2 linked regions of the Halohasta litchfieldiae genome follow. The protein of the gene in region 2 binds, or shares a complex with, the protein of the main gene of each other region. Links are inferred from orthologs where the notes say so. Each region holds a gene or a part of one and is shown on either strand. Other genes may lie near its edges.

Evidence for each region.
Region 1: the proteins of HALTADL_RS16025 (region 2) and HALTADL_RS04525 are in contact, whole or in part, in a crystal structure (PDB 3CW2), measured with the Saccharolobus solfataricus proteins. The link is inferred for Halohasta litchfieldiae from one-to-one orthologs. Residues at the interface, in WP_009988771.1 of Saccharolobus solfataricus: Asp222, Lys225, Pro226, Gly227, Thr228, Gln229, Phe230, Asn231, Leu233, Lys234, Gly235, Leu259, Phe273, Thr274, Lys275, Tyr300, Leu301, Asp302, Pro303, Ser304, Leu305, Lys307; in WP_009989173.1 of Saccharolobus solfataricus: Val185, Arg186, Thr187, Asn188, Glu189, Pro190, Leu191, Gly192, Val193, Glu194, Ile196, Lys197, Ile200, Ser201, Leu204, Ile217, Lys218, Ile219, Tyr220, Thr221, Ile222, Gly223, Ala224, Pro225, Tyr227.

The regions. Positions count from the first base shown.
Region 1 is NZ_CP024845.1:880,919-896,025, forward strand. Bases 6,389-9,158 are described here. They hold HALTADL_RS04525 (translation initiation factor IF-2 subunit alpha), read right to left. Parts: upstream 8,289-9,158; coding sequence 7,488-8,288; downstream 6,389-7,487. Other genes in these bases: HALTADL_RS04515 (proteasome assembly chaperone family protein), read right to left, coding at 6,522-7,289; HALTADL_RS04520 (RNA-protein complex protein Nop10), read right to left, coding at 7,294-7,476; HALTADL_RS04530 (30S ribosomal protein S27e), read right to left, coding at 8,321-8,494; HALTADL_RS04535 (50S ribosomal protein L44e), read right to left, coding at 8,497-8,781; HALTADL_RS04540 (HAH_0734 family protein), read left to right, coding at 8,944-9,158. Also shown: HALTADL_RS04475 (UbiA family prenyltransferase), read right to left, coding at 1-586; HALTADL_RS04480 (RNA-guided pseudouridylation complex pseudouridine synthase subunit Cbf5), read right to left, coding at 670-1,578; cmk ((d)CMP kinase), read right to left, coding at 1,612-2,190; HALTADL_RS04490 (CBS domain-containing protein), read right to left, coding at 2,283-2,822; HALTADL_RS04495 (DUF555 domain-containing protein), read right to left, coding at 2,931-3,296; HALTADL_RS17630 (hypothetical protein), read left to right, coding at 3,592-3,762; HALTADL_RS04500 (alpha/beta fold hydrolase), read left to right, coding at 3,830-4,804; HALTADL_RS04505 (Zn-ribbon domain-containing OB-fold protein), read right to left, coding at 4,806-5,210; HALTADL_RS04510 (thiolase domain-containing protein), read right to left, coding at 5,207-6,373; more of HALTADL_RS04540, read left to right, coding at 9,159-9,210; HALTADL_RS04545 (YeiH family protein), read right to left, coding at 9,283-10,266; HALTADL_RS04555 (RNA-guided endonuclease InsQ/TnpB family protein), read left to right, coding at 10,653-11,912; HALTADL_RS04560 (Rieske (2Fe-2S) protein), read right to left, coding at 11,977-12,396; HALTADL_RS04565 (hypothetical protein), read right to left, coding at 12,484-13,182; HALTADL_RS04570 (aminotransferase class IV), read right to left, coding at 13,247-14,158; HALTADL_RS04575 (anthranilate synthase component II), read right to left, coding at 14,151-14,807; HALTADL_RS04580 (anthranilate synthase component I family protein), read right to left, coding at 14,804-15,107. UniProt on the Methanocaldococcus jannaschii protein: eIF-2 functions in the early steps of protein synthesis by forming a ternary complex with GTP and initiator tRNA.
Region 2 is NZ_CP024845.1:3,146,722-3,162,005, forward strand. The notes cover bases 3,868-6,814. They hold HALTADL_RS16025 (translation initiation factor IF-2 subunit gamma), read right to left. Parts: upstream 5,983-6,814; coding sequence 4,753-5,982; downstream 3,868-4,752. Other genes in these bases: HALTADL_RS16015 (DNA-directed RNA polymerase), read right to left, coding at 3,868-4,372; HALTADL_RS16020 (DUF188 domain-containing protein), read right to left, coding at 4,374-4,736; HALTADL_RS16030 (hypothetical protein), read left to right, coding at 6,202-6,429; HALTADL_RS16035 (DUF5809 family protein), read right to left, coding at 6,441-6,814. In the rest of the region: HALTADL_RS15985 (DUF3488 domain-containing protein), read right to left, coding at 1-421; HALTADL_RS15990 (hypothetical protein), read right to left, coding at 426-836; HALTADL_RS15995 (bifunctional N(6)-L-threonylcarbamoyladenine synthase/serine/threonine protein kinase), read right to left, coding at 915-2,606; HALTADL_RS16000 (30S ribosomal protein S24e), read right to left, coding at 2,616-2,921; HALTADL_RS16005 (GTP-dependent dephospho-CoA kinase family protein), read right to left, coding at 3,023-3,592; transcription elongation factor subunit Spt4, read right to left, coding at 3,596-3,793; more of HALTADL_RS16015, read right to left, coding at 3,794-3,867; more of HALTADL_RS16035, read right to left, coding at 6,815-6,854; HALTADL_RS16040 (DUF5810 domain-containing protein), read right to left, coding at 6,878-7,327; rimI (ribosomal protein S18-alanine N-acetyltransferase), read right to left, coding at 7,381-7,854; HALTADL_RS16050 (bacterio-opsin activator domain-containing protein), read right to left, coding at 7,934-10,012; HALTADL_RS16055 (bacteriorhodopsin), read left to right, coding at 10,165-11,004; HALTADL_RS16060 (hypothetical protein), read right to left, coding at 11,001-11,951; thsA (thermosome subunit alpha), read right to left, coding at 12,208-13,866; HALTADL_RS16070 (HVO_2922 family protein), read left to right, coding at 14,129-15,284. UniProt on the Methanocaldococcus jannaschii protein: eIF-2 functions in the early steps of protein synthesis by forming a ternary complex with GTP and initiator tRNA.

The sequences.
Region 1 (15,107 bases), 2.3 Mb from region 2 along the record:
TGTTGATCGATTTGTCGTAGGCGTAGTCGGTGGCGTCGTCGACCGTCTTGATCCCACACAGAATCGTCGTAAACACCAGCGCGTACGCGACGACAGGGAGCGTCAGCGTCGACGTCTGGACGTAGAACCCGCCGAGCAGGGCAATGCCGATCCCTGCAGGGTAGCCCGCGGTCGCGCCCACAGGGTGGAGATCCAACTGCGGGGCGTGATTGTAGCCAATCAGCCACCCCGGCACCGTAATCAGGGCGGCAATCGGGTCGACTAGATACCAGAGCGCGGCACAGCCAGCGAAAAACGCTGCCGAGGCTCCAACGAGGCCGACTCGACAGCCGCGAGCCGACAGCGGATGGTCGTCGTCTTCGCCCCGAAGGTGGAAGTCGACGTAGCCGTCTTTGACGTGAGCGACGTACAGCGCACAGAAGGCCGTCGCCATATGGAGCACCGCAAGGGGGAGCGCGAAGTCGACTGCCAGCACCGCGCCAAAGGCTGAGGCGGCCACTGGCGGCAACATAAACACTGGATGGATCTGTGAGAGAAAGGCGTCGAAAGCCGCAGCCGGACCGGTTCCATGGCGGGCGAGTGACATATGCTACGTATCACGCATATCAGCAAAGAGTGTTCTGCCGGATCGAACGAGGAATCCGGCTCACCTGACTGGTGGCGTGAGGGTCAGACCAACACGCGTTCGAGGTCGACGACCGTCCCACTCTCGGCATCGGGATCGCCGACCATCGTCCCGAGACAGACAGCACTCTCATCGGGCGTATAACAGGCGACAAGCGCGCCGTCATCGATCTCGGAATCGGCACTGATCACACCCGGTGCATACACCGGTGCACCGGTGGCAACCTCGCGGGCCGCGGAGGGTGCGATCTCGACACTGGGGAGGTGTCTCAGTGCACGCTCGGCAGGCTGCACGATCTCTCGCAGGAGATCCTCATATCCATCCTCTGTCGCAAAGGTAAGCGCGTCGGTGAACGACTGGAGGTTGACGAGCGAGCTGTCGTCGAAGGGGTCGGTCGCGGTCCGCCGCAGATGCCCCATATGTGCGCCAGTGCCAAGAGCCAGTCCGAGGTCGTGACAGAGCTTTCGGACATACGTCCCGCTCTCACACTGCATCCGAATCAGCGCCTGTCGATCTGTTAGGTCGAGCAGTTCCAACTCATGGATCTCTCGAACGCGCAGTCGACGACTCACTGCGCTCTTTCGCGGTGGTTTCTGATACAGTGGAGCCTCGAACTCGTCAAGCACCGATTCGAGGTTCGTGGGGGCGTGTGCGTGGAGTTCAAGGACCGAGACGTACTCCTTGCGGCCTTCGAGAAACACTTGGGCCATCCGGGTTGCATCGCCCAAGAGCATCGGTAGGCAGCCAGTAACTTTCGGGTCGAGGGTTCCGGCGTGGGCCGCACGGTCGACAGGTGGCATATCGGGATCGAGGTCTGCGACAGCCTCCGCTGTGAGATCTCGGACCCAGCCAGCGACCTGGTGGGCCGACGGACCGGCGGGCTTGTCGAGGTTGACGACACCAAACGAAAGCAGTTCAGCGGCCGAACGCTCCTCGGGCGGGGCACGAAGCAGATCAGTCATCAGTGAGAAGTCGACCTGTCATAGTTAGAAATCGTAGACGACGCCTTCGACTGGCTCTTTGCCCTCGTCGGTGTCGTAGTCGTAGGACTCGACGGCGGTAGCGAGCGTTTTCTGCATCGATTTCGGTCCCCAACGAGCCGTGTTGCAGGTGATGTCGTAGATCGTGAGATCCGCAATATCGATGTTGTAGTACTCCTTATACCGGAGGGCCTCGCTGTTTTCGCGGCGTGTTGTCTCTTGGCGGGCGACCTCAACCGGTTTATCCTCGCGGTCGGCGATGCGCTCGGCGCGAACCGTCCGAGGGGCATCGAGCCAGATCTTGATATCGGCGTGATCGGCGGCCAACCAGCCAGCGAGGCGAGACTCGAGAAGGAGATCGTCGCGTTCGAGGGCGATCTCTCGGAGTCGACGGTCGAGATCGCGGTCGATCTGTTCGTCCTCTTCGGCCAACTCGTTGAACTCGACGGGGGTGTAGCCCCGCTCGTCGGCAAGCTCCCGAAAAATATCGCCGCCGCTGACGTGCGCAAGCCCGAATCGCTCGGCGAGTGCAGCGGCGTTCGTGCTCTTGCCGCTGCCGGGCGGCCCAGAGACGGTTAGTAACATACTACCTCTCTTGGGGTCCGGCTAAAAGAGATTGTCCTTCGGCACCGCCATGGGCTGTGGTGGCGTCGCATACGGCGACGGGTCGAACTGAGTTAGGAGAGTTGGGCCGCAATATCGGCTTCGGTAATGATGCCGACCGTCTCGCCGCCCTCGGTGACCATGACTGCCTTGTAGTGTTCCAGCAGGTTCCGGATCTCGTCGACGGTCGAATCGGTCGCCACCGTGGGGAACGACTCGCTCATGACCTCACTCACGGGGTGATCACCCACGTCTTCACCGGCCCGAATCACGTCGCTTTGGCTGATCGAACCGACCGGGATCCCGCTCTGGAGGACCGGCAACTGGGAGTAGGCTTCGGCCTTCATCGTCTCGATAGCCTCCCGAACCGAGTCGTCGGGCGCGACGTTGATCACGGCTTCGTGCATTAGATCCGCGGCGCGGACGACTTCGCCTTCGGCCTCATCTAAGGCGTTGACGATCCGGCGGAGCGTCGACAGCCGCGGGTCGACATCCCCACCCTCTATCCGCGCGATCAACGGCTGGGAGACGCCAGCCGACTCGGCGAGCGAACTCTGAGTGAGCCCAAGGGCGGTCCGTCGCTCCCTGAGATCCTGTGGCGTCGGCAGTTCCATACCGCCTATTACTCGAAGTTATTTGAAAAGCTTTCGTCAGAGGCAGTCGACGGTCGGCTGAACCGACCGGACTGGTCGTTACTGGTAGGTTCTCAGCAGCAAGCCGCGTTACTGGTCGTCGTCTTCGTCGGGGTCGGTCTCTATGACGTCGATCACCGACAGTGGGACGTCACGGAGCGCACCGCCGACTTCGCTTTTGGCGATTCGGGAGGCGTGTTCGACGCTGTCGGCATTGAAGATGTCGATCTCCAGCAGGAGACCGATGAGGGCGGTGTCGGCCGCAATGAATCCCGAGTCAAACGGTTCGCCGCAGGCCGGACAGCCGGTGACGCCGACCTCGACGTCGACGTACTCCTTGCCCTTCTCGTTGAGCCGCTTGCCCGCAGAGCTCACCGCGACCCCGATAGCATCGTCAATATCCTCGACATCGCGCACCAACCACGCCGCCTCCATCGCAACGAGATAGTTACTCATTGTAGAGGCTGGGGGCTCTGGGGTTTCGTGTCTTGTGGTTCGGTTGCGCCACGACACGCGCTGTCAGTCGACACGACAGTCACCGCCACAAATAGGCGCAAGGAAGCCACTAGATTCCCATAAGTTATGGCTACCTCTCGGGTTAGCCACGCTGTTTACACCCGACATCCCGAGGATGCACTATGCAACTTGCAGTTCGAACATTTCTAGTTGAATCGCAAGACAGCGGAGGGGTGGCTGGACCTGCCCAGGAGGCACATTTATATAGGAGGGGCAGAGCCACACAGGTACGGTTATGATTGAATCGGTTACGCGTTTCACCGTGTTTGCCCTGTACCAGCTCACCGTCATGTTCGGTATCCTCCTGCTGCCGGTTGCATTTGCAGCCCGTCGACTCGGGATTCAGCTCCCAATCGGCGACCTCATCGAGCGGTTGGATTCGGCCTACGCCCAGACGGCTAACTAACTTCCAGAGCGGAACGACGACTGTTTGTCCCACAAATTACTACATTCATCCTCGCCCAACTAGGGGTATGTCAGTTCGAAAACTACTCGGCTCGGCTCTCGCTGGCGTCGGTGGCCTCGTCGCGCTCAACCGTCGACTCCGTGCTCGCGCTGGGGAGCTACCACCAGCACTCGATGGCAACCAGAATCAGTATCGGTGGCGTGGCATGGACGTCGCCTACACCGAGGCTGGCGACCCCGACGATCCGAACCTCGTCTTGCTTCACGGAATCAACGCTGCGGCCTCCAGCGGCGAGTTCCGCGAGGTGTTCGCCGACCTCGCCGAGGAGTACCACGTCATTGCCCCTGATCTCCCCGGCTTTGGACGCTCCGACCGCCCACCGCTCAACTACTCTTCGACCTTATATACCGAGTTCGTCGACGATTTTCTCGCCGAGTTTGAGTCGCCTGCAGTCATCGCCTCCTCGCTGACGTGTGCCTACACGCTGGCCGCACTGACCGAGGGCCGCAGTGACCACGCAATCAGCGATTTGCTCTGTATCTGTCCGACCGCCATCGCCGGTCCCGAGCCACCGAAGCAGTGGCTCCGGGAGTTGATTCGCGCCCCTGTGATCGGCGAGGGACTGTACAATCTCATCGCGTCGAAACCCTCGATCCGGTATTTCAACGCCGACCACGGCTACTACGATCCAACGAAGGTGACCGAAGCATGGCAGGATTATGAGTGGCAGACGGCCCACCAGTCGAACGCTCGGTTCGCTCCGGCCTCGTTTATCAGTGGCTACCTCAACAGCGACATCGATCTCGCGGCGGCGATTCAGTCCCTCGACGTGTCGACGACAATCGTCTGGGGCCGAGACGCCGACATCACACCGCTCTCGGAGGGCCGGGAACTCGCCGACGAGGCGGATGCGACGCTCGTCGTCTTCGATCAGGCATATCTTCTGCCGCACGTCGAGTTCCCCGCAGAGTTCCTCGCAGTCGTCGACAACTGGATCGACGCCGATAGTGCGGTGGCCTCGACTGACACAACCGCAAACTAACTCAGGCAGGCCGGAAGACGACGAGTCGGTCCTCAGTTGTGTCTCGGGTTTCGACAGTGACCCCGACCTCGTCGCCTGTGTCGACTGTCTCGTGGTCGACGCCGCGAACGATCCCAGTGAGTGCGACCGGACCGAAGTCGACAATCGCACTCACGTACGGCGTATCGTCGGCAAACTTCTCGGCGGCGACGTGGACGACGGTGTAGGTGTCTATGTTGCCGGTCTCGGGCAGCGGCTCCTCGGAGAGGTCGGTCGACCCCGAATGGGGACAGACCCGCCGTGGCGGCAGCGAACCATGGCCCTCGGGTGATTCCAGATAGAACCCCTCCCCGGCGTCGATGGCGTCGAGCCACTCGTCGTAGGTGGCTGGCTGTAGCTCGTCGGTTGGTGCCGCGTGGTCAGTCATTGGTCGACCTCCAGAACGTGAACAACTGCGCTGGCAACCGTCCCGCCCGCGTTGTGGCTGACACCGACAGTGGCGTCGTCGACGGCGTCACTGTTCGGATGGTCACCACGGAGCAGACGGGTGATCTCGGCGATCTGACTCCCGCCGGTCGCGCCGACCGGATGGCCCTTGGCTTTCAGGCCGCCTGAGAGGTTGATCGGTGTCTCGCCGTCGGGGGTCGTTTGTCCCTCGCGCGCTGCGGAGATTCCCTCGCCCGGCTCGAACAGCCCGAGACCCTCGATTGCCAGTACTTCGGCGATGGTAAAGCAGTCGTGAACCTCCGCGAAGTCGACGTCTTGGGCCGTGATTTCGGCATCGGCATACGCCTCCTCGGCGGCAATTTCGGTTGCCGGCGTCTGGGCCATCTGCTGGCGGTCTTGGAGAGCGAGATTGTCGCCGCCCTGTCCGCTGCCGGTGATCGACACCGGAGCCTCGACGCCGTGTTCCTCGGCATACTCCTCGGAGACCAGAAGGATAGCACTCGCACCATCTGTGATCGGACAGGCATCATACAGGTGGAGCGGGGAGGCGACAGGTGGACTATCGAGGGCTTGGTCGACGCTGATCTCCTTTTGATACTGGGCGTACTCGTTTTCCAGTGCGTTGGCGTGGTTTTTGACCGCAATGTGGGCTAGATCCTCGCGTTCGCCGCCGAATCGGTCGAAGTAGGCCCGTGCCATCAACGCGTAGGCGCTTGGGAAGGTGACGCCAGCCCGAACCTCGTACAGTTCGTCGGCCGCAATCGCCAGCGCGGCGGTCGCCTGACCGGTGTCGAGAGTCGTCATTCGCTCCATCCCGCCGGCGAGAATCACATCGGCCTCGCCGGAGCGAATCGACCGGACAGCCTCCCGGACAGCGACACCGGCTGAAGCACAGGCCTCCTCGTAGCGAGTGGCCGGACAGCTGAGTCCGGCGGCTTCGGCCATCAGCGGGGCCTGATGGCCCTGATGCTCGGCGAGGGCACCCATGAAGTTGCCGTAGTTGAGCTGGTCGACCGCATCGCGGTCGACGCCAGCGTCCTCGAAGGCCGCCAGCGCGGCCGCCGCAAACAGCTCCCGGCCAGCACGGTCACCATGGGCACCGAACGGAGTCAGCCCGACACCAGCGATTCGGACAGTGGTCATACCGGTGGGTCGCACTGAGAGTGGTAAAAGCTTGGCTCACTCCTCGGTTGGTGTGACTACACGCCTGACTAGTCGGTGCGTGTGCCGATACAACAGGGAGACATAGTCGACGGCTACCGGAACGGTAATGAGAGAATACGAGGAGTAGTCAGCCGATATATCGGAGATCGTCGTCGCCCATCACCTGCTGTTGTTGTTGGGACTGCATCTCCTGTATCTTGCCGACGACTTCCTCCATCTCCTCGGCGCGGTCTTCGAGGGAGCTAAAGTCGACCTCGAAACCGATGACCTCTTGGAGGACTTCAAGAACAGCCTGTGCGCTTTTCGGGTCGACCAGATAGCCGCTGGTTTCGCCCATCAAACACGTGGCATTCATGCCACGTCGCTCGCCGAGTCCGAGTAGGAGGCCACTAACACCGACAATGCCGCCGGCAGGCTCGTCGGCACGGAACTCGACATCGGCGGCCTCCAAAGTCTCTTTGAGATCTGCGTTCGTCACGGCTCCCAGCACCGTGTATTCCTCGACGAGTTCGCCGGTGGGGACGCCGCCGAGCGCATAGGCGTGGTCGACGCCGAAGCTCTCGGCAACGTCGAGAAACGCCGAAGTGAGTTTGTAGTGGCCAGCGTTTGTCGAGGCCTGATGGTCACCTGTCAGTACGAGGAGATCCGGACTGTCGCCGGGCGTCTGAATACCGTGGAATTCGGCCGCGGTGAGCTCGGTCACGCCCTCGTCGTCGACCGTTACCTGTGGGGGGAACTCGTCGGCGTAGACGCGGCGAACACACTCGCTGTCGAACTCCTCGACGAGGTGTTCGGCGACGAGTTTGCCGATGTGACCGACACCCGGCAATCCTTCGATAAGAACGGGATCGGAGAGAGAACGCTCCGCAACGTGTTCGATATCGATGTCGTCCATGGAGTTATTCGCGTTCGCGCCGCTTAAGAGACCGTCGGTACTCACCGTAGGGGTCCTCAGGGCTGAACGGCGCTGGTGCGCTGTTTTCGGTCGACCCGCCACAGTCCGGGCAGGAATCACCGAGACTGTAGACGGGGCGGTCATGTTCGGACTCCCAGTCCGCACAGACACGAATATCGGATTTCATCGCGACTCGTCCTACTCGTCTTCTTCGCTGCGCTCGCGGTGGTAGTGTCCCGAACCACCGGCAGCCTCGATGGCTTCTTTGGCGCGGTCAGCACTCGATTCGAGCTCTCGCTCGGCGGTTTTGTAGTCCGGCGCACGGACCTTGATCCGGTACTCCGGCGAGCCAACGTAGGACACCGAGAGTTCGATCTCGTTGGGGATCTCGCCGTTGCCTTCGGCGGCCTTCAGCGCCTCTTTGACGACGTCGACGCCGTCAGGAGCCGGACATTCGAGGTCGACATAGCCGGTAACGTTGACGTACGGGACCGAGACGTTCTCGCGGGCGGTCTCGACGATAGACTCGATCTCCTCGTCGCTAAGATCGGTGTCTTCGAGCGCCTCTCCGCCGTGGATTGCCGCCTGCTCGAAGGCGTCGTACAGCGATTCGTACTCCGCGAGCAGGCCGTTTGCGACCGCACCGTAGGTCTCGTCGTCGACCTCCTCGCCGAGCGCAAGCAGCATCCAGTTGTCGGCCTTCTGCTCGTTTTTCCACTCCTGGATCTTCTCTTTGCGCTGGTGTTCGTTGACGTCCTTGATCGAGAGATCGATCTGCTGGGAGCTCTCGTTGACGTCGAGCACCTTGGCAACGACCGTCTGTCCAACGCGGACGTGGTCGCGGACATTTTTGATCCAGCCGGATGCGACCTCGCTGATGTGGGCGAGCCCGCGTTTGTTCTCGTACTCATCGAGGTCGACGAAGACCCCGAAATCGGTGATTTCGTCGACTTTACCGACGACGAGGTCGCCCGTCTCGGGCCAGCCACTGTATTTCATTTGGTATGTAAGTTCCTTCAGTCGGGGAGAAATTATCGAGCTTCGACAGTCTCGACGATTTCGTGATCGATTTCGGCCATGCCGCCGGTTGGCACTGCGAGGGTCGTCCCGCAGACCGCACAGCTAACGGTGGTGGCGGCCTTGCCGAAGACGATCTGTTCGTTCTCGCAATCACTACATTTCACGCGGACGTATGTTCCTGCCATTGTTATTCCTGGAATGTAAGTCGGCCAGCACGCCATCCTTTGCGCATGTGGGCCTTGCCGCAGTCACTGCAGCGGTAGGTGAGGTTCGTCTTCTTCGTTGGTTTGTCGCCACCCGGCACCTTCGAGAACTTGCCTGCGTTCCCGATGGTCGACTTGGCGCGGCGTCGCTGCCGATCCTGGACCTTCTTCATCCCCGTCGAGCGGCCCGTTCGGACCTTCTCGACTTCGTGTTCTTGATGGGAGTCACAGTGCGGACAGTACGTATTCATTCGGCGTGGCATTTCCATAGTGAGATCTACCTTGGCGGTGGTTTGGTATGGCCCGTTAAAACCCGTTTGGTTCGAAGGCGTCGGCCTCCGGCTGATTTTGTGGGATGCGATGGCATACACGCGCCGATCTGGAGGGCAGTTTCCGAAGCCATTAAGCGGTAACCAGTCGAACTCGGAGACATGCAACAGCTCATCGTCAAGGGGGACCCCGGCATCCGCAAGGGCGCGATCATCAACTACGATGGGAACGAACAGATCTGTTTCGGCATCCAGCGACAGGGCGACTGGCACGGCCCTGACGAAGTCCAGCTGTGGTGTACCATCGGCACCGAAGACGAACACGAAACCTACGAAAAACGGTCCTACGTCCCACACTGGCTGGAGGTCGACACCATCGACGCCGACGCCCTCGATGTCGTCAAAGCCCGCAGCGAACTCTCTGTCTAACTACGGTTCAGCGCTGGCCTGATCGCGCTTCTGCGCGCGGTATTCGTCGACATGACTCGGCAGAACGGTTTTTCAGAATAGTATCGTCAGCACTGCCAGCGACAGCACACTCCCGATAGTCAGCGACACCAGCACGACCACGACAGGTCGGATCCCCGTGTTTCGGAGCTTCCCGAGATCGATTTCGGTGCCGAGGCCGACGAAGGCAACACTGAACAGCCAGCTGTAGGCGGTGTCGATGGTAGTAAGCTGTGCTGGTGAGAGAATGCCGAGACTCCCGACAATCGAGAGGGCGATAAATCCGAGCACGAACGTCGGAAACTCCTCCCAGAGCGTCCGCACGGAGAGTCGACCTTCCGTTTCTGCCCGTGTATAGTAGGCTGCGTAGCCAAGGACGACGAATCCGATCAGCGCGTTGCGAGTGAGTTTCGTCAGCGTCGCCCACTGTCCGGCAACCTCCGAGTAGGCGAAGCCGACGGCGACAACCGGTCCCGTCGAGAACATGCTGACACCGGCCCAGATGCCGAAGACGACATCCGAGAGGCCGAGCAGTTCGCCAGCAATCGGGTAGACAACGAGTGTCACCGCATCAAACAGTAGCACCGTGGCCGCCGCATAGGCGATCTGTGTTTCCCGTGCGCGCACAGCACCACCCACCGCGACGACCGCCGAGACGCCACAGATCCCAGCCCCCGCCGCAAGCAGCGATCCCAGCTTGTCGTCGAGACCGAACACGCTCCGTGAGAGAATCTCGATACCGACAATGGTGAGGACAGCTACCGCCACAACAACCACAAGAACGACGAGACCTGCCTCACGAACAGTCTCTAGCGTGAGCGAGGCACCCATCAGCACGATTCCGGCACCGAGCCAGATATTGTGCGTTGCAAGCCCCGGAAGCAATCGGTCCGGAACGCCAGGCCCGTTGACGAGGATCGCTCCGAGTGCGATTGCGACAAGCAGCGCAGTAACGCCAGTAACAGAGGCGATAGCTCGTGCGAGTATCGCCCCAATACAGAGGACACCGACTCCTGGAAGCAGCCGTTTGAGCCGCAGTATGATCCAGGACCACCGGTGCTCAGTCGACATCTATCTCGGCTCACTCACGGTGTCAGTAATGGGTATCGATTGTGTGGTCGACAGGCAACGAGTGCGCGTTCGTGGGAGCTTGTGACTCGGTCAAAACTGCCATACGGCGCTTGAATCATAACCCTTAACCGTAACTGTGGCCTTCGACATGATAGCGGGATGGGATAGCCAGGAGATTCCGCCGGGCTCATAACCCGGAGATCGGAAGTTCAAATCTTCCTCCCGCTATATTTTTTACAATTTCACTTGAAACTAACCGGTTAACCTCCTCTGTGCAGTATCATATACTGGATTTTATAAGAATAAATGACATCTGAAAACCATTAATTGGCTGTAATGCTTTATGTAGAACTGTGTCGGGCGACGAATACTGTCGCAGAACTGCTATCACACGCCTCTCAGTGTCTCCGACCGATGAGTCACTGCTCCGCGAAACGATCAGCGAATGGAAAGAAGGGTGTCAGATCGCGTCGGACAAGGCATGGGAGTGTTGTCACTCCAAGTCAGACGTGCAGCAACTCGCTTACGACGACATTCGCGAGCAAACCACGCTTGGAAGTCAGCATGCGATTCTCGCCTGTCATCAGGCCGCCGACAACATCAAGTCCTGTATCTCATGCCGTCGAGATGGGAGAAAAGCCGGAAAACCCACGTATACGAGTCCGACGATCACCTACGACAGCCGGACGATGACAGTCTTTCCCGAAAAAGAAGCGGTGTCACTGACTACCCATGGCAACCATTCACGGGTGCGGGCTGACCTCGTTCTCCCCGATGACGACGATGGCTACCAACATCAGTATGTTTCTTCGGAGGCGTGGGAATCGACGCAGTCGACGCTCCATTATCGCAACGGAGAGTGGTACTTACACCTCGGATTCCGCAAACACAGACCACATGCCGATAAAACAGAGACAACCGAGAACGGAACGGTTCTCGGGGTCGACCTCGGTGTGAACGAAATCGCAGTCACCAGCACGGCGCGATTCTTTTCGGCTGGACAACTGAATCACGACCGTCGGGAGTTCAAGCGAGTCCGTACCGATCTCCAAGAGCATGGATCTCGGAACGCACACCGAACGCTCGAATCCATGCGTGGTCGAGAAACCGAGTACGTAACTCACGTCTTGCACGCAGTCGCCAACGGAATACTCCAGGAAGCACTCAACTACGACTGCGACGGTATCGTGTTTGAGGAGTTGGACGGTATCCGAAGGCGGTTGCCGAATGCGGCATGGCACTCGAAATGGGCATTTGATCGGCTGTATCAATATGTCCAGTACAAAGCCGAAAGTGAAGGATTATTTGTCGATACGACGAGCCCGAAAAACACATCAAAACGATGCGCCGAATGTGGATTCGTTCACGGCGCTAACCGGCCAAGCCGCGACAGATTCGACTGTCAGAACTGTGAAACGCGAAACCACGCCGATTACAATGCAGCCAAGAATGTTGCCGAAATGTATCTCCGACGCGAGCAACAGTCTTCGTGTCGGAGGGGCGTCAGTCAATACGCCCTGAAATCCGGGACAGTGAGCCCAGATCAGGGATTCACACCATACCCAGCCGAGTCCACGGACAAGCCCTCCCCACAACAAAGCCAGCGGGCCTGACCCCGAGCGAATAGGGAGGGGTAGTTGATATCTACTTTCCGCTATTTCAGATCGGCTCCCGAGCTTAGAACTTGTAGTTCGATTTCGAGCCCAGATCGTCGTCTGCAGTTTCGATCTCACCGATTCCAACAAACTCGTAGTCGACGTCGACCAGATACACCTCGCCATCTTCGACCTCAATATCGATCTCATTCAAGAACGCACCCTCACACGGGCCAAACGAACACCGACCGCTGTCGACCTCGAAGTACGCGCCGTGATTCGTACAGACCACTTCGCCGTTGCGGAGCTCGGCCCCCGAGCCTTTGTCGAGTTTGATGTGGGTGTAATGCTGGCAGTAGTTGAGCCAGCTGATGATGCCCTCGTCGTCCCGGACTAAGATGGCCTCCTTCTGTTCGTCGCCGTCGACTGGTTGCACTCGGAATAGAAAGGTCGTCTCCTCGGGAACTTCGTCGACCGACGTAATTCGGCTCGCGGAACTCATTGTGAAAGGAAGTCGACTGTGAGTTTTTAATAGTATGTTTCGAGATCGGTCCGACGAGAGCACAAGTAATGGTAATAAGAATTGGGTTCACCACTTGACTGGAAGCTGTCTGTAGGTTTTCCCGAAGAGTAGAAGGCCGAGGGCAACCAGAACCGCAGAGATGAGTGCTTCCACAGTATCCCCACTGCTGAGGCTCCGCCTCCGCGTCTCAACCACCATCATATATCCATCATCGGTGTCGATGAGTCGGTTTGCATCCCGGAGCGGTCGATCAGTCTGTATCCAACCGAAAGTCAGCGCGAGCCGGCCACGGAACGAAATCTGATCCGGCGAGACAGCGAGCGATTCGACGACCGTTTCGGGAGCGACTGGCTCCAACAGAAGCGTCTTCGGGAGGATCGAATCGTCGACAGTACGTCGGTAGTAGGCTGGCCGACCGTCTATCGGATGGTATGCGTACCGTGTTTCGATTTGAACCGGCGTCTCAGTGATATTGAGTTCGAGATCGCCCTGTTGAATGCGTTCCCGTTCGGAGACACACGCCGCAGTCGGACGCAAACCGGAACAGGCGACTCCGTCGACTGACTGGTCCCACAGTGAGTCACCAGCAACCTCGATGGCATCGTTTTCGACCGTTACTGGTTCAACGGAGTAGGTGTGTGATGAGAGATCGAGATTGAGCAGCGGGAGATACAACGGATTCGAGAGCAGCAGAAACGCGATCAGCAAACCAACGCCGACTCGCTGTCGCTGAGTCGGTGGCCAGACCGATGAACGGAGACTCATACCGAACTAACTATCAGACGACTGTATAATCATTCAGGAATTGAGATCCGGTACCGAAACCACATCACTCGTAGTGGGTCGACTCAACGCGGGCGTCGAACAGCCGCGACAACAGCGTCGTCACCGGTCCAGCAGCCGTCTCGGTCGACCCGTCGTCCTCGTCGTCACCGACTGAGAGCCCGTCGACGGTCTCGACGGGTCGGATCTCCCACGTCGAGTTGGTCAGAAACACCTCGTCAGCGTTTCGGATCTCCTCGGGCGTATACTGGCCTTCTTCGACTGGAATCCCCTCCTCGGCGGCCAACTCAAGGACAACCCGTCGCGTGATCCCCGGCAGCACCGGGCCATCGAGACTCGGGGTTCGGAGCGCGTTGTCCCGAACAAAAAACAGGTTACTTGTCGCGCCCTCGGTGACGTGGCCATCGACGTCAACCATCACGGCCTCGTCGGCATCGCTCACCCGGAGTTCGAGCCGAGCCAAAATGCCGTTGAGATAGTTGTGCGTCTTTGCCTGAGATGGAATCGACTCGTCGGGGACGCGCTTGGTTTTGACTGTCTGGAGGGTTGCCGGGCCGTCCCACACGGACTCATCACCGCGGCCGCCGCGGGGGAGTTGACTGACGATGACCACGACCGTCGGGTCGACCTCGGTATCTGGAGTCAGTTTCCCCGGTTGGACACCACGAGTGATTGAAAGCCGGACGTAGGCTTCGGCTAACTCGTTTGCCGCGAGGGTGTCGTCGACTCGCTCTCGAAGCTCCGCGTCACTCAGTCCATGGTCAAAGTCGAGCACTTCGCAGGTCTCTCGGAGCCGATCCATGTGGGCATTCCACTCAAAAACCTTGCCGCCGTAGGCCCGCATCGTCTCAAAGGCCGCATCGCCGTATAAAAAGCCGCGATCCCGGACGTTGACGGTCGCCTCCGAAGCTGGGACGAGGTCGCCGTCGACGTGATACAACAGCCCTTGATCACTCATCGCTGGCCTCCTCACACCGATGGACGAAGTTTTCGACCATCCGTTTCCCGTCGTCGGTGAGAATGCTCTCGGGGTGGAACTGGACGCCGAACTGGGGTTTCTCGCGGTGGCGGACCCCCATGACGACCTCGCGTTCGTCGACGGTATGGGCGGTTTCGATCAGTTCGTCGGGTAGGTCCTCGCGGTCGACACACAGCGAGTGATACCGGCCGACCCGAAGGCTCTCAGGGAGGCCCTCGAACAACCCTTGGCCGTCGTGGCTGATCGACGAGGGTTTGCCGTGGACGACATCCGGCGCGTGGCCCACCGGCGCACCGAGGGCCGCACACATCGCTTGATGGCCGAGACAGACGCCGAATATCGGGCACTCGAGGTCGAACACGTCCATCGAAATTCCCGCTGACTGGGGGGTGCCGGGACCCGGAGAAAGGACGATTCCATCCGGATCGAGTCGACGAATCCAATCGAGGTCGACCATGTCGTTGCGCCGGACGGCCACCTCGCCGGCAAACTCGCCGACGTACTGGACGAGATTGTAGACGAACGAATCGTAGTTGTCGATCACGAGGATTCGGGGACCACCGTCGACGTTGCCAGCCACACCTCCCGCCGCACGCTCTTGCTGTGGCTCCGATTCAGCCGCGGTCATTCCGCGGCCTCCTCGATTGTCATGCGGCCAGCGGTCAGCGCCTCATCAATCGCGGTGACAAGCGCTCGACCCTTGGCCATCGTTTCGTCGTACTCGGCGTCGGGCTCGGAATCGTGGACGATCCCCGCGCCGACACGGAGCCGATAGCGGTCGTCGTGCCGCGTTAGGGTCCGAATAATTATATTGAGGGTTGCCCGCCCATCGAATCCGAACATCGCCATGCTTCCGGTGTAGGGACCGCGCTGGGTCGGCTCCAGTTCGTCGATGATTTCCATCGTCCGCGGTTTCGGTGCGCCGGTG
Region 2 (15,284 bases):
GAAACAGCAGTGAATCGTCGACCACCAGCAGTCCGGCCGCGCCGCCGATCACCGCCAGCAGGAGTCCGGCGATGGCGGCGAACCCGCCCAGATCATCGAGCGCAAGCCCGCTCACCAACAGCCACGTGGCGACGATCCCGATGGCGTAACCGAGGGTTACCGTCCAGATCGATGGGAGCCATCGCGTCGACACAATGACGACCGAGACGGTGGCGATGATGAGACCCGTCGACAGCGTGACGACGAGCGTCGACAGCGTCGGCCGCGAGAGCCGCGTGTTGGCCGCATAGAGGCTGCCAACTGCGACGCCGGCAAGGAGGCCGAGCACGAAAACCGTGTTTCGTGGCATCGTCAGCCGAACAAGCCCGGCGGTGATGAGGCCGACGAGCGCCCAGATCAGTCCGTCGAGGAGCCTGCTCATGGTGTCAAAAAACGTCTCCACACCAGCCACGGTAGACTGTGACTGTCGTCTCCCACCGACCGCTGCCGTCGGTCGACTCGTTGCGCGTTACCACCGAGTACGTTCCCGGCTCGCTGACCTCGAAGACGCGTTCGAGCCGGTCGACGTTCTGGAGACGCAGTAGCGACTCCTCGTTCGGTCCGAATACACTGAGACTGGCTCGCGGCCCGTCGAGTCGTCGAAAGTTGAGATACAGTCGCTGGCCCGCCGCGGCCTCGATATCGTAGATCTCCATACTGCTGATGTCGACCGTTGCGATCCCGTCGAACGCAGTCCGACAGTCTCCCTCGCCGGCGCTGGTGCAGCCAGCCAGCCCCGCGACACCGGCCGCGGTTGTGGCCAACAGCGACCGGCGGGAAATCGGATGGCGGACCATAGGGGACGAGTGTGGTCGACTGGCTTAAGCGTCGGCTACTAAGAATCGGATCTGATACTGGTTTCGAGCCACAGACAGCTACTGGTATCGGCCGCGGTCTTCGATGGTTGCGAGTCGGTCGACGACCTCGCTACGGCCAACCTCGCTGTAGCCCGCCATCACCGCCTCACAGAGCGGTGCTGGATCGTCGGCAGTGGCTTCGAGGCTCTGCCGGAAGACGTGGAGATCCATCGCGTGGTCCTCGACGTGGCCGGTATAAAAGCCGAGACCGAAATCGATGAGCCACGTCCGGTCGCCGATTCTGACGTTCCGGGTCGTCGGATCGCCGTGAACGAATCCGGCCTCGTGAATCGTGGCCAGCGATTGGCCGACCGCTCGCACTGGCTCGATGGTGAGATCGGCCGCAAGGTCGCTCGTGCCGACGTGTTGGAACCAGATCGTCGACTCCTCGGGGTCGACATCCCAGACGAGCGGTGTCGGTACCCCTGCCCGCCGGGCCTGCGAAGTGAGCCGCGCCTCGGCGGTCGTGCGCTCGGCCCGCAGCGTCTCGTCCAACAGGGGATGGCGATAGGCTTTCGGCACTCGGCGCTTGCGGACACAGCGAGCCGGCAGGCTCAGCCCCGCTTCGGCAGGGTCGAGAACGTCGACGACTGCCTCCGCGCCGCGCTGGGTCGTGGTCTCGTCACTCGCGGTGGTGGTCGTCCCGTCACTCGCGGTTGTCGCGCCAAGCCCACGAGCCACCGACTGCTCGTCGACCCGCCACGTCACTGGCACTTGATCTGGTCGGAAGTTAGGGTCGACCGTCGACGCCTCGATGGCGAGGGTATCACCGACGGCGAACTGTTTGGCCCCCAATACGGCGATCATCCCGGCGTTGTCCCGGAGGAATCGCGGCTCAGGCACGTGAAAGTCGGCACCACGCTCGGCGCACATCGTTCGGAGCATCTCTTGGAGCCGCTCGTTTTGCCCAACTCCACCGCCGAGCACGAGTTCGTCGGTGGCTGTCAGCGACAGCGCGCGCTCGGCAACTTCGGTTAGCATTCCGAAGACGTGTTCCTGAAGCGAGAAACAGATGTCCTCGATAGCTTCGCCGTCATCGGCGGCCTGTTTGGCCGCGCTCATAATTCCAGAAAAGGAGAAATCCATCCCCTTGACGACGTACGGGAGATCGATGAACTCGCCGTCATCGGCGGCTTCTTCGACCTTTGGGCCGCCGGGATGGCTCCAGCCGATATGCCGCGTGAACTTGTCTAAGGCGTTGCCGACGCCGGTATCCATCGTTTCGCCGAGCACGCGGTACCGACCGTTGTGGAAGCCCAGCAGGTGGGCGTTCGCGCCCGAGGCGTTGAGGCAGACCGGCGAGTCGAAGCCCGATTGGTGTCGACCGATCTCCAAATGGGCGACCATATGGTTGACGCCGACAAGCGGGACGCCGAGGCTCTGGGCCGCCGCGCGGGCGGCAGTGCCGACCGTCCGGAGGCAGGGACCGAGTCCCGGCCCACGCGAAAAGGCGACGGCGTCGATTCCGTACTCATTGGGCGCGGCGTCGACCGCCCGTCCCTCGCCGTCGGCCGTCTCGGCGGCGTGGTTCAGCACTCGCTGGATGACCTGTGGGATCGCCTCGCCCATGTGTTCGGCGGCCTCACGCGGGTGAATGCCGCCGCTGTCGGGTTGGTAGGGATCGCTCTCGATGAAAACAGTATCCTCGGCATCGTCGTAGAGGGCGGCGCTTGCGGCCCACGCGGTCCCCTCGATGCCGAGAACGCGCATTGCGTCGCGTTAGGCTTCCTCTGCTTCGGCTTCGGTCTCGTCGATCTTGTTGCGGTCGAGCATGTGGTCCTGCTCGACGTCACGGGCGAACTCGGCCGAATCGTAGACCTTGGCGTAGCCGACGGTTTTCCGCATGCCGAAGGCGGTGTCGAGTTCGTGGACGACGACCTCGTCGGAGCCCTTGTCGAGTTTGGCCGCGAGGCTGTCGCGGACCGACAGGCGTGACGGTGTGGTCTCGTTGTGGACCGTTTCGAATCGGATGTCGGTGCGGTGCAGCATCGGGTTCTCCTCCTCGGAGATGATAGTGACGTCCATGGTCAGTTGCTCATAACTCCTCGGGAACGCTGTAAAAGGATTTCGAAGCCCTGCGTCGACGGCAGGGGGTCTCACGGCGACTCAATGGGGTCGTATGGGGCTCACGTGATCAGTAACTCCATCGCGCCGTCGGTGTCGCCATCGAACTGTTCGAGCAGTCGACGCGCGTTGTCGATCTCGGACTCGGTGACCGTAACGTGGACCATCCCTGTACCGGGTTGGCCGTAGATCACGCTTGCGCCCACCGGAGCGAGCACAATCGCCGGGAGCGTCGCCAGATCCTCCTCGCCGTCGACGATAATTGTCACCGGCTCGGGATTCCTGATCGCCTCCCGGAGCGCGAGTAGCATCGCTTTGGAGAGTTCGGCCGGTGGGTTTGTCACCCGGCACGTCTCGGTGTCGGGATCGGCAAGGGCGGCTTCGATCTCCGCGTCGACTGCCTCGCGTTCGGTTTTCCCGTCGATCACCGCCACGTCGGGCTGTCGACCAGCCTCCAGTAGGTGGTAGGTAACGACATCGCCGACAGCAATGAGTGGGGCCGCAGAATCGTCTGTCGTATCAGCCTCAACACCGGCCTCCCGAACTGCCGCCAGTAGCTGCTCGGTGTCCGTGTAGACGGGACCGAACGGCTCTTTGAACGCACTGCGGAGCGAGTCGGGGAGGGTAATCACAAACTACCGGACCTTCAGCGCGTAGCTACCGGGTTCGGTGACGTTCATTTCGGTTGCGATCTCGCTCTGTTCGGGATGTGGAATGATAACGTAGCCCGCCCAGTCTTCGGTCAGGCTCGAGGATCCACAGCTCTGACAGTTCTGGAGGTCAGCCTCGTTGACGTAGTGACACTCCCGGCAGGCGAGTCGCGATTTGGCCATCTAGGTTCCCTCCGAAGTGGCTTCTTGGGTGCGTTTACTGCGGTCAGATTCGAGCCACTCGTGTTTGCCCAGCCCCGGCTGTTTGGCCGTCAGGCCGATTTTTGAATCTCGGGGATTCCGTTCGTCGATGCTCTTTGTGACGACCCGCACGCGGACGGGATCGTCGACGCCGAGCGTCTGGTTGGACTCCGTCGAGGCGAGCTGCTGGTTCTCGCCATCGAAGGCGAGGTATTCGTCCGAAATCTGGGAGACGTGGAGCAGTCCGTCGACCGGACCAATCCCGACGAAGGCACCGAATTCGACGACCTCGACGACCGTGCCGTCGACGACCTCCTGCATGTCGGGGTCGAACGTGATCGCGTCGAACTCCGCTTCGTAGTAGACGCCGGGCCGATTGGGGAGCACCGTGCCCTCCCCGATGTCGTGTACCTCGGCGATACTGACGACACTGCCGACATCCTCGTCCATCCGTCCTTCTAGTTTGTCCTGCAGCAGGTGTTTGACCCGCTGTGGACTTACATCCGCCAACTGACGTGGCGGCACTTCAACCGTATCTTTGAGTCGTACCCGTTTGTACATATTATGGTTCTGTTATCCCGAGTCTGTTTCCCCGGACACCGACGACGCGAACACCGCGGGACAGCAGGCGGTCGCGCAAGGGGCGGTCATTCGTGACGACGGCGTCGAACTCGCCCTCCGTGGCGAGTTCGACAATCGCATCGTCAGCGTACGACGCATTCGTTTCGACTACACGACATCGATTGGCAAGATCTTTTCCCACGCTGGCGGCGGTTGCGGCCTCACCGTGGCCCGACGAAAGGTCGTCGAGTTCGTCGACGACAGCCTCTGGAACGAGACATTCGGTCTCGTCGAACAGCCGGTCGACCTCCTCGAAGACGCGAATCCCGAGTTCGACCGGCATCATCAGCGCGTTCGTATCCATGCCAACGCGTGTCATCTTACTCCGTCAGCGTGCCAACGCCGATCAGTCGCCATCGCGCGCCGACTCGGCGGTTGATGGCAATTTTGGCTCCGGCTGGCGCACACACTGGTCGTTTGAGTTTGACCTCACACTCGCCGGAGCGCGCACTCGTCACCGCACCGACTGTCGTCGCGGTGCCGACGGTGAGCATCAGCGGCTCACCGGTCGAGATCTCTTCGACTTCGTCGTTTTCGCCAACGACGCGGTCCAGCAGTTCAACGTCCATCTCGAAGGCTTCCCGCGTCGGTGGCAGACTGCCGGGCGTCCCGGCGACCTGTCCGCCGAGCGCATCGCCCTTTGCGAAGCTTGGGTCAAGACCGGTACCGACACCGATCAGTCCGCCGGGCGTCACCGAGTCGACGTTCTCGCTGCCGGCCTGTAGCGACCGGATCGACGTTTCAATCGACCGCCACTCGGTTTGGCCCTCCTCGTCGACCTCGCGGCCGGGTCGGAGTTGGATGTCGTCGCCGTTCTCGAACTCGCCGTCGACGAGACTGCCGCCAATGACGCCACCTGAGAGGTTCTCCCACGTGGTGCCGGGACGGTTGATGTCGAAACTCCGCGCGACGTACATCCGGGCGTCCTCGCCTTCGGTTCGTTCGGGCGTCGGAATCGTCTCCTCGATGGCGCCGATCAGGAGATCCATGTTGACCTCCTGCTGAGCGCTGATCGGGACGATTGGGGCGTCCTCGGCGACGGTGCCCTCGACGAACTCCTGGATCTGCTCGTAGTTGTCGACCGCGCGGTCGCGATCCACGAGGTCGACTTTGTTCTGGGCGATGACGATGTTCTCGATGCCGATGATGTCGAGCGCCATCAGATGCTCTTCGGTCTGCGACTGGGGGACGTCCTCGGTCGCAGAGATCACGAGCACCGCGCCGTCCATCAGCGAGGCCCCCGCCAGCATCGTTGCCATCAGCGTTTCGTGGCCGGGCGCGTCGACGAACGAGACCGTTCGAAGTCGCTCGCTCGGTGTTCCATCTTCACATTCCTCCTCGACGGTGTAACAGTCGGGCTCCTCGACGCCCGGGCATTGGCGGAACGTTGCGTCCGCATACCCCAGCCTGATGGAGATACCGCGCTTCATCTCCTCAGAGTGCTGATCGGTCCACGAACCGCTCAACGCTTGGACGAGCGTCGTCTTTCCGTGGTCGACGTGGCCGACGAGTCCGATGTTCACCTCCGGTTGTGTTGTCTCTTGTGTCACCTTTGACCTCCTCAGAGTAATCTTGTGAAAAATTCGCCCCGAACGACTGATAAAGTTGCTGTTCTCCCGGCGTCTCGTCACACCGTGACGTGATCGGTGTCGACTGCGGGCTGACAATCAATAGGCGTGTCGACTGGTCAATATTCTGTAGCGACTGTGAGGCGTTCGCGCAATACCGCGATTCACTAATAGGTCATGACTTCGATACTGTGGACGAAGATGGCACGATGGATTCAGACAGCCGACGACGGGGAGATTACGGAGATAGTCGACGCCGAGCCAGCCGACGGGAGCAACTGGATCGAGATCACGGAACTCGCCTATATGAGTGATGCCGCTCCCGACGGCCACGAGTCGACGCGCTACTACAAGCCGGAGGCCGACGAGCCGGCCGACGGCTGGGCTATCGAATCGGAAACAGTCGGAAAAACGTTTTACGAAGCGTAGCGATCCGACGCTCAGAACTGCTCGCGGTAGTGTCGACCGAACGCTCGGCGGCGGACGGTTGCGGCGGCCGCCTCCGGCTCGGCCTGATAGCTGGCGGCGACAACTGTTTTGTCTATCGCGACTGGATGCCAGACGACCGACTCTACGTCGTCACTCCCGACAAGGTCGACGCTGTCCTGCCGATTTTCGCACCACTCCTCGAACTCGGCCTGAGAGCCGTGGTAGACTTTTAAAAGAGAGGCAAACAGCGCATCCCGGGCGGTTTCGATCACCGCGCCGGTGACGCGCTCGTCGTACTCCGCGTTGTCGAACTCCATGGCCTTCGTGGCCTCCTTGACGACGATCTGGGCGGCTGGACCGGCGGTTTCGTAGGCTTCCCGTGCGGCTTCGACCGTCTCGGGTTCGGAGACGCCTTCGGTGTGCATGGCGTCGACACTGTGGCGACCCGTTAGGTTTCTTTGCTTTCGTCCTCGGTGTCGGCGTCGGGACCACGCTGTTGCATCTTTCGGGTCAGCTCCCGGGCCTCGTTGAGAATGGATTGTGCGTCGGCATCCAAGGCCTCGGTCTCTCCGGGTGATTCTGTGATCGCTGGCTGGCCGGGTTGCTGCTGCTCACCAGCGTTGTCGACTGGCTGGTCACCACCATTGTCGACTGGATGGGTATGGTCGCCGGGATGGTCGTGGTCGGTGGTCTCCGCGGCGCGTTCTGCGACGATTGCCGCGAGATCGGCGCGTGGCACCGACTCCCAGTCGTCAGTGCCATCGTCTCGCTCGTCGACTGCCTCGGCGAGCCACTGGTCGTGGGCCTCGCCGTGGAGAATCGCCGTCACTGCGAGATGGTTGGCACACTGGGCTTCATCACCGAACGGCTCCTCACAGACCGGACACAGATACCCCATTGCCGGCGATAGGGGCGCGATGAGTAAAACGCCGGTGGTCCGAAACGTGGTGTTCACTCCGGCGTATAAACGAGAATCAGCGCAGCCTCGCCGTCGCTGTAGTAGCGCGGCACCCGCCGGACGGTTTCGAACCCTTCGTCGGCGTACAGGCGTTGGGCAGCGGTGTTGCCCGCCCGAACTTCGAGTTTGATTCGGCTGACGCCCCTGACTAGCAGGCGGGAGACGGCATGGCGCAACAGGAGTCGACCCACGCCGTTCCGTCGACCATCGGGATGGACCGCGAGATCCTTGACATGGCCCAGCTCCCGGCCGGAGTTCGGCATCCAGTCGGCGACGATGTAGCCCAACAGTTCGCCGTCGACCTCCGCGAGCAGAAACGCCGGTTCGTCGAGAAATCCCTCGAACGCCGAGTAGGACCACGGCTCGTCGAACACTGTTTTTTCGAGCCGCGAGATTGCGAGGAGGTCCGCACGCGTGGCTTGCCGGACCCCGATGTCCTCGGTGTCGACCGCCGAACGACTATCCACAGCGACCGTACACACTGGGTAATGAAAAGCACTGCGCGCCCGCGTTCCGACAGCCCCACTCGTTCACGGCGTGATCGGATTACGCGTCAACGTAGGCCGCGACCAGTTTCCGCTCGGCCGCGCGGAGATGCTGGTGGAACGTCTGTCGCGTAATATCCATCGTCTCGGCAATCGTTTCGCCGTCGACCGGGCGGGGCGACTCGAAGTAATCGTTGAGGTGGGCCGCTTCGAGGGCAGCCGTCTGTCGCTCGGTGAGGTGCTCGTCGACGACAGCCCTGAACTCAGTGGGTCGCTGCTCCCGCCGTTCTCGCTCGGTTTTGGCCCGGAGGTCGACGGTGTCATACTGCGACTGAAGCGTCTCAAGCAGTGGGCGCACGTCCTGTTCGGGCGGTGCTTCGACTGTTAGTGTCCCACCGTCGGCTGTAGCGGTCGTGTCGGTGACGACAGCCCCGAAGGCGGCCAACTCGTCGTCGGGCGGGAGCTGTGCCATCGTGACCGACAGCGTCAGCTCACTGTCGGTCTTGGAGACTACCCGTGCAGCCTGAATAAACGATAGCGATATGAGTGCCTCGGGGTCGACGTCCACGGTGGCCGCGGCCTCAGGGGTATCCACGGCGTCGACGGCGTCACCAGCCTCAGTGGAGTCTACGGCGTCGGCAGCGTCGGTTGTCAGATACAGCTCGTAGTCGCCGCTGGCCGTGGTGGTTGTCCCACAGCGTTCGACCGGACTGCCGATCACTGCGGCGATCTGGGCGAGCCGAAACGACGGGTCCCGGATCTCGATCCGGAGTTCGGTGACGTCGTCGGTCGTCAGAATACGGGTGGTTTCGACCGCGTGGAGTCCGTTTGCGATCATCTTCCCGAGTGAGTCAAACAGTTCCTGTTCCCGTGTGTCGAGGGCCGCAGCGTCGATGCCGTACACCCCGAGCACGCCATACCGTCGTTCATCGTCGCAGAGCGGGACGACCAGCAGTCGACGCCCACCGACAGTCGACGGATCGAGACCAGTCTCGGATTGCCCCTCGGGTTCAGCCTCCGCATCGTCGACCGAACATAGGTGGCAGGCGTCAGTGTCGACGGCGTCGCCGACTGCGGCTGGAAGCGCCGCGATGGGAACCGTCTCCGGAATCTCGGTTGGCAGCCCCTTCGTGGCCGACAGCCGGAGATCGGTCCCATCGGAGCTGACCGTGCCGATCCAGCCACCCAGGTAGCCCTCTTCGGCCGCAATCGTTTCGCAGACCCGGTGTTCGATCTCTCGACGCTCGGTCGACTCGACGAGCACGCCCGACACCTCCCGGAGCAGTCCGTTGACTCGGTCGAGCACCCGCCGGAGCGTGCGTCGTTCCGATTCGAGCGTTTCGGCCCGCTCTGTCGCGAGCTGTTCGGCCTCCCGGCGGTCGGTGACATCGATCTGGAAGCCAACGTAGTAGAGGAGGTCGCCGCCGTCGTCGTAGATCGGCGCAATGGTGAGTTCGTTCCAAAACGGTTTCCCGTCCCGTCGATAGTTGCGGATCTCGACGCTCACTGGCTCCTCGTTGGCAATCGCCTCGGAGAGTCGGTCGACGGTCTCGGGGTCGGTGTTCGGACCCTGCAACAGCCGCGGGTTCCGGCCGAGCAGGTCCGCGGCCTCGTACCCTGTCAGCTCCTCCCACGCGTCGTTGACGTAGACGAGGGGGTAATCGGTCAGTGATGGATTGCTGAGGCTGATTCCAATCGGGGCCGTATCCATCGTCCTGACGAGTTCATCGGGAGAAGGTTCGGCGCTGGAGACGTCCTGTTGGGAGGCTGTCAACGCCGCGGTGGGCTGGGTCGCCGTCACCTCGCTCACGAGTCGGTCGACCGACGCCGCGCCGTTTTTCCGGACGTAGCTGTCGTACTCGGCGTCGACCACCGACTCCTCGATAGCGTCGCTTGCAGTAAACAGGATGAACGGGAGTTCGGGGTCGAGTTGGCGGACAGCCGACCGTAGCGCAAGGCCGTCATCACCCGGCAACTCGAACTCGCTGACCAAGCAGTCCCACCTCTCGGTCGACAGCGTTGCGAGAGCCTCCGTCGCCGTCGCTACCTGCTGTACCCGACAGCCGGCGGTCTCGAAGGCATCCTTGAGCCGACTGCCCCCCTCGGCTGGATACACCAGCAGAACTCGCGGGGCTGTCATGACTACTAGGTTGCACGTAGGCGTATAAAATATTTCCGCCAAATAAAACTATATATGTACTGTTTAGACAGCCTGCGGAGTACTACTGGCAACGATGCTTACTAGTCAGGGTGTGTGCTTTTGACAGCAACTGTCGATTATTTGTTCGGACTATGATAGCAACTGCAGGAGTCGACCTCCTCGCACAGACAGGGGGCGAACTCACACAGCCGGAGGTGTATCAACTGGTTCAAGACAACCTGCTGTTGAACCTCTCGTTTTGGGCCAACATCGCGCTGGCGGGGCTGTCGATCCTGTTTTTCGTCTATCTCGGACGCAACGTCGAGGAGCCACGGGCACAGTTGATCTTCGTGTCGACGCTGATGGTGCCACTGGTCTCGCTGTCGAGCTATCTGGGGCTGGTATCCGGTCTCACGATCAGCGTCCTAGAGATGCCAGCAGGCCACGCGCTTGCGGGCGAGGAGGTCCTGACTATGTGGGGGCGATATCTCACATGGGCACTGTCGACGCCGATGATCCTGCTGGCCTTAGGGCTCCTTGCGGGATCGAACCTGACGAAAATCTTCACCGCGCTTGTGATGGACATCGGAATGTGTATCACCGGGCTTGCGGCGGCGTTGACCACCTCCTCGTACGCCCTGCGGTGGTTCTGGTATCTGATTAGCTGTGCGTTTTTCGTGGCTGTGCTCTACGTCCTGCTCGTGGAGTGGCCCAAAGACGCTGAGATTGCTGGCACAGCCGACATCTTCGGCACGTTAAAAAGCCTGACTGTCGTGCTGTGGTTCGGCTATCCGCTCTTCTGGGCCCTCGGCGCGGAGGGCTTTGCGGTCCTCGATGTGGCGATCACGTCGTGGGCCTACAGCCTGCTGGATATCGGAGCGAAGTACGTCTTCGCGTTCCTCCTGCTGCGCTGGGTTGCCGCCCATGAGGGCACCATCGGTGCACTGACGACAACCGGTATCGAATCGTCGACGGCGGCCGCTGACGATTAGCTCGTCTGTCGGGCACCGATATCGGCTTCGAGATGGGCAGCATGCTGTCGACAGACCATCGACATATCGGCCGCAGCACTGACTGTCGGCGGTGTGGCAGCCAGATACCAGCCCGTGTCGACGCCGAGCCGTTCGAGGTACGCCCGCACCAGCAGCGAAGACAGCCCCTTTTCGACGGCTTCTTGCGCGTAGATCGCCCGCCACTCCTCGTTCGGCAACACCAGCCGGTCGCCATGGAACCCGTTGCCGAACGAGTCGACACTGAGTCGGTGGTGACGGGCCTGCTGTAGGATCGTTTTGATATCTGCGATCAGGTCGACCAGCAGCGTCGGCGTCGTCGGGTCCAGCGACCGCCACTCGACCCGCGACCCGTCATCCAAGAGGGCGACCGGCTGCCAGTCGGTCGATGAGTCGGTGGCTGCTGTGGCAGTGTCGTTCGACGACGGGCCCCCCACTGCCACGTCACCGAAACGATACTGAGCGATGGAACCACGGTGATACAGCGAGGGTCGACCACAGGCATACTGCTGACCATCGGCGGCCCGACTGGTCGTGTTCACCAACACGAAGGCTGGATCGAGCGCCAACAACACGTTATACAGGTCGGTCGACGCCGCAGGATCGGGTTCGAAACTGACCCGTGTGCCGGCCGTGGCCACCGGCGGCTGGTCGGTCACCGGGGAGGCCGACTCAGTTAACAGATCCGGCCGGAGCCCGAGTCCGAGCAGTCGACAGCTCCGGTCGTGGGCGGCCTCGACGGTCGCCGCAAGCCGGGCGTCGAGTGCCGCCTCCAGTTCGACACAGCGTTCACAGGGTGGGGTTTCGACAGCAACGCTGTACGGCGAGGCTGTCCCCGCGGCTCCCGGCAGTCCCGCGATCAGATCCGGATCGGCGAGGTGCCCGGCCTCGTCGACAACCCAGTACTCGGTCGTGAGAGTCGTAGTCAACGAGAGCGCGCCGGTGTCCGGACGCGAGAGTCTTGCATCATAATACATTATAGTACTAGAGCGACGGTCGACTCGCTCAAATCACTGTTTACCATCGGCGAATCAGCTACGTACCAGTCGGTGTCGGATCACTGAAAAATGAAGAGATCGATCCGGCGTGGGCCGATGAACAGGCGTTGGGATCGATGGTCGACAGCGGTACAGCGGTGGATCAGCAGTGGGTCGATTAGAGTGTAAGTAGGCTAATGGCCGACGTTTACATTGCGCCGCCCATGCCACCCATACCGCCCATGCCGCCCATGCCGCCGCCCATTCCGCCGCCGGGCATGTCCGGTCCGTCGTCATCGTCGTCGCCGACCTGTCCGCCTGCGAGGTCGCCAGCGGCGATCACGTCGTCGATCCGGAGGATCATCACTGCGGCCTCGGTCGCGGACTCGATGGCCTGCGTTTTGACCTGCAGCGGTTCGACGACACCCTCTGCTTCCATGTCGATCACGTCGCCCGTGTAGGCGTCGAGACCGGCACCGAACTCGCCGCTATCGTGCTGCGAACGGAGTTCGACGAGGGAATCAATCGTGTCGAGTCCAGCGTTCTCGGCGAGCGTGCGTGGGATGACTTCGAGTGCCTCAGCGAAGGCTTCGACTGCGAGCTGCTCGCGGCCTCCGACCGAATCGGCGAAGTCACGAAGCTGGAGTGCCAGCTCTGCTTCGGGTGCGCCGCCACCGGGGAGGACGTGGCCCTCCAGCAGCGTCGACCGGACGACACCGAGCGAGTCGTCGATGGCGCGCTCGATCTCGTCGACGACGTGTTCGGTGCCACCGCGGACGATCAGGCTGACGCTTTTGGCGTCTTCGACATCTTCGACGAAGATTCGCTGGTCGCCGCCGATGTCCTTCTGGGCGACACTGCCAGCGAAGCCGAGATCGTCTTCGGAGAGATCATCGAGGTTTGCGACGACGCGAGCACCGGTTGCGCGAGCAACGGCGGTCAGCTCGGAGCTTTTGACGCGTCGGGCCGCGATGATGCCCTCTTGGGCGAGGTAGTGTTTGGCCATGTCGTCGATGCCGTCGCCAACGAAGACGACGTCGACGTCGGCTGCGACGAGCTGGTCGACCATTTCCTTGAGCTGTTTTTCCTCTTCGTCTATGAACTCTTGGAGCTGCGATGGATCAGTGACGTTGACCTCGGCGTCGATCTCGGTCTCGGCGATCTCGAAGGCGCCGTCGAAGACGGCAATGTTGGCGTCCTCGGCGAAGTACGGCATGTTCTCGTCGACGCGCTCTTTGCCGACGATGACACCCTCGACGAGCTCTGCGTTGTCGATGGAGCCACCGACGACGGTTTCGACGTTGATGTTGTCGAGGTCGATGCCGTCGTCGTCCTGGACTGCGAGGACGGCGTCGACGACGAGTTCGGCGAGCAGGTCTTTCGACCCTTCTGCGCCCTTGCCGGTCATTGCGGTCTCGGCAATGTTGATGAGCGTTTCGCGGTCGTCCGGCGAGACCTCGATGGCCTCGGCTTCAAGAATCTCTTTGGCTTTTTCGGCGGCCTGTCGGTATCCCTGCGCGACGGTGGTCGCGTGGATATCCTGATCGATGAGTTCCTCGGCCTGATCGAGGAGCTCACCGGCGATGACGACTGCGGAGGTGGTGCCGTCGCCGACTTCGGTCTCCTGTGTTTCGGAGACTTCGACGATCATATTCGCGGCGGGGTGGTCGATGTCCATCTCTTTGAGGATGGTGACACCGTCGTTGGTGACGACCACGGAGCCGCCGTTGTCGACGAGCATCTTGTCCATACCCTTTGGACCGAGGGTGGTTCGCACGGACTCGGCGACTGCCTTGCCGGCTGTGATATTCATAGACTGCGCGTCCTTTCCGGAGGTTCGCTGACTGTCCTCGGAAAGTACGATCATCGGCTGGTTACCCATGCGTTGTCGCTGAGACATAATCACCTCGTGATTGTTTGTGATTCTATATAAGCCTTTTGCGTGTGGTTCAGTGAGACCGCCCCCGTCGGACGGATTTATCCATGTTATTGCGTGTCAATGACGTATTTTATATATGAGTACAGCAGTCGGATCAGTCAGTGACGACGGTAGTATTTCGCGTCAGACATATCTAAAACAATATTCATTTATGATACACATATAAGCGTCTAGGAAAATATTACCGCTTATGGCACAACCGACATCGGATAACGTCTTGCTGGACTGGTACAGTCGACGGATCGGCGAGCCCGCTACGAGCGACGAGGTGACAGGCTACTGGCTGTTCGTTGCGGGGATCGTCCTCGGGATGGCGGGGGTCGCCCTGTTTTTCGGCACTACGGCGGCAACCGAGAGCCGTGGCCTCGCCTATGGGCTCGTGGCGCTGGCACCGCCGTTCGTCCTGCTCGGGGCAACTATTCGGTTTCCGCTCCGACGAGCCGCGACCACGCTTGGGTATAGTGGAGCGATCCTCAGTTCCATTGCGGTGGTCTGGTTCGTCGCGATCTTCCCCGGCGGCTGGGCCGTGACGACGGGGCAGACGGGTGTTATCGTTCTCTACGCCGTCGGCATCGTCGCTACCGGGCTCGCGGGCACGATCATTCCGCTACTCACCGAACCACTGTTGACCGAATCACAGAAGGCAACCTACGCCAAGGCTTCCGCCGACTCGGCCGGGGAGATCGCGGCAGCCAACGAGCGCACCGAGGACCTCGAAGCCGAAACCGAGGAGCTTGAAGCCGAGGTCGACGACCTCCAGACGGCGGCCGACGAAAGCCGGCAGAGTGCCGCCCGATTCGAGCTGTTTGCCGACAACGGTGGCAAATTCCGCTGGCGGCTCCGCCACCGCAACGGCAACATTATCGCCGACTCCAGTCAGGGGTACACCGCGCTCCACAACGCCCAAAAGGGCATGCAGAGCGTCCGACGGAACGCACTCGGTGCGGGCACCCTCCGAATCGAACCCGAGCCGGACGCTGAGAGCGAGGACGACCCAGTCCCCGAGGACGCCGACGAACCGATTGTCGCTGTTCCGGCGGCCGTCGACGAGGTCGACAGCAAAGCGACCTTCGAGCAGTTCACCGACAAGGCCGGAGAGAGTCGGTGGCGGCTCCGCCACGACAACGGCAATATCATCGCCGACTCGGGTGAGGGCTACAGCTCGAAATCCGGAGCGAAAAAATCCATCGACCGGCTCAAAGAGTACGTCGGTCCGGCCGACTACCTCTGGTTCGATCCCGCCGGATTCGAGGTCTACCGCGACAACGCAAACGAATGGCGCTGGCGGCTTGTCCATCGCAACGGCAACATCCTCGCCGACGGTGGCGAGGGCTACAGCCGTCGAC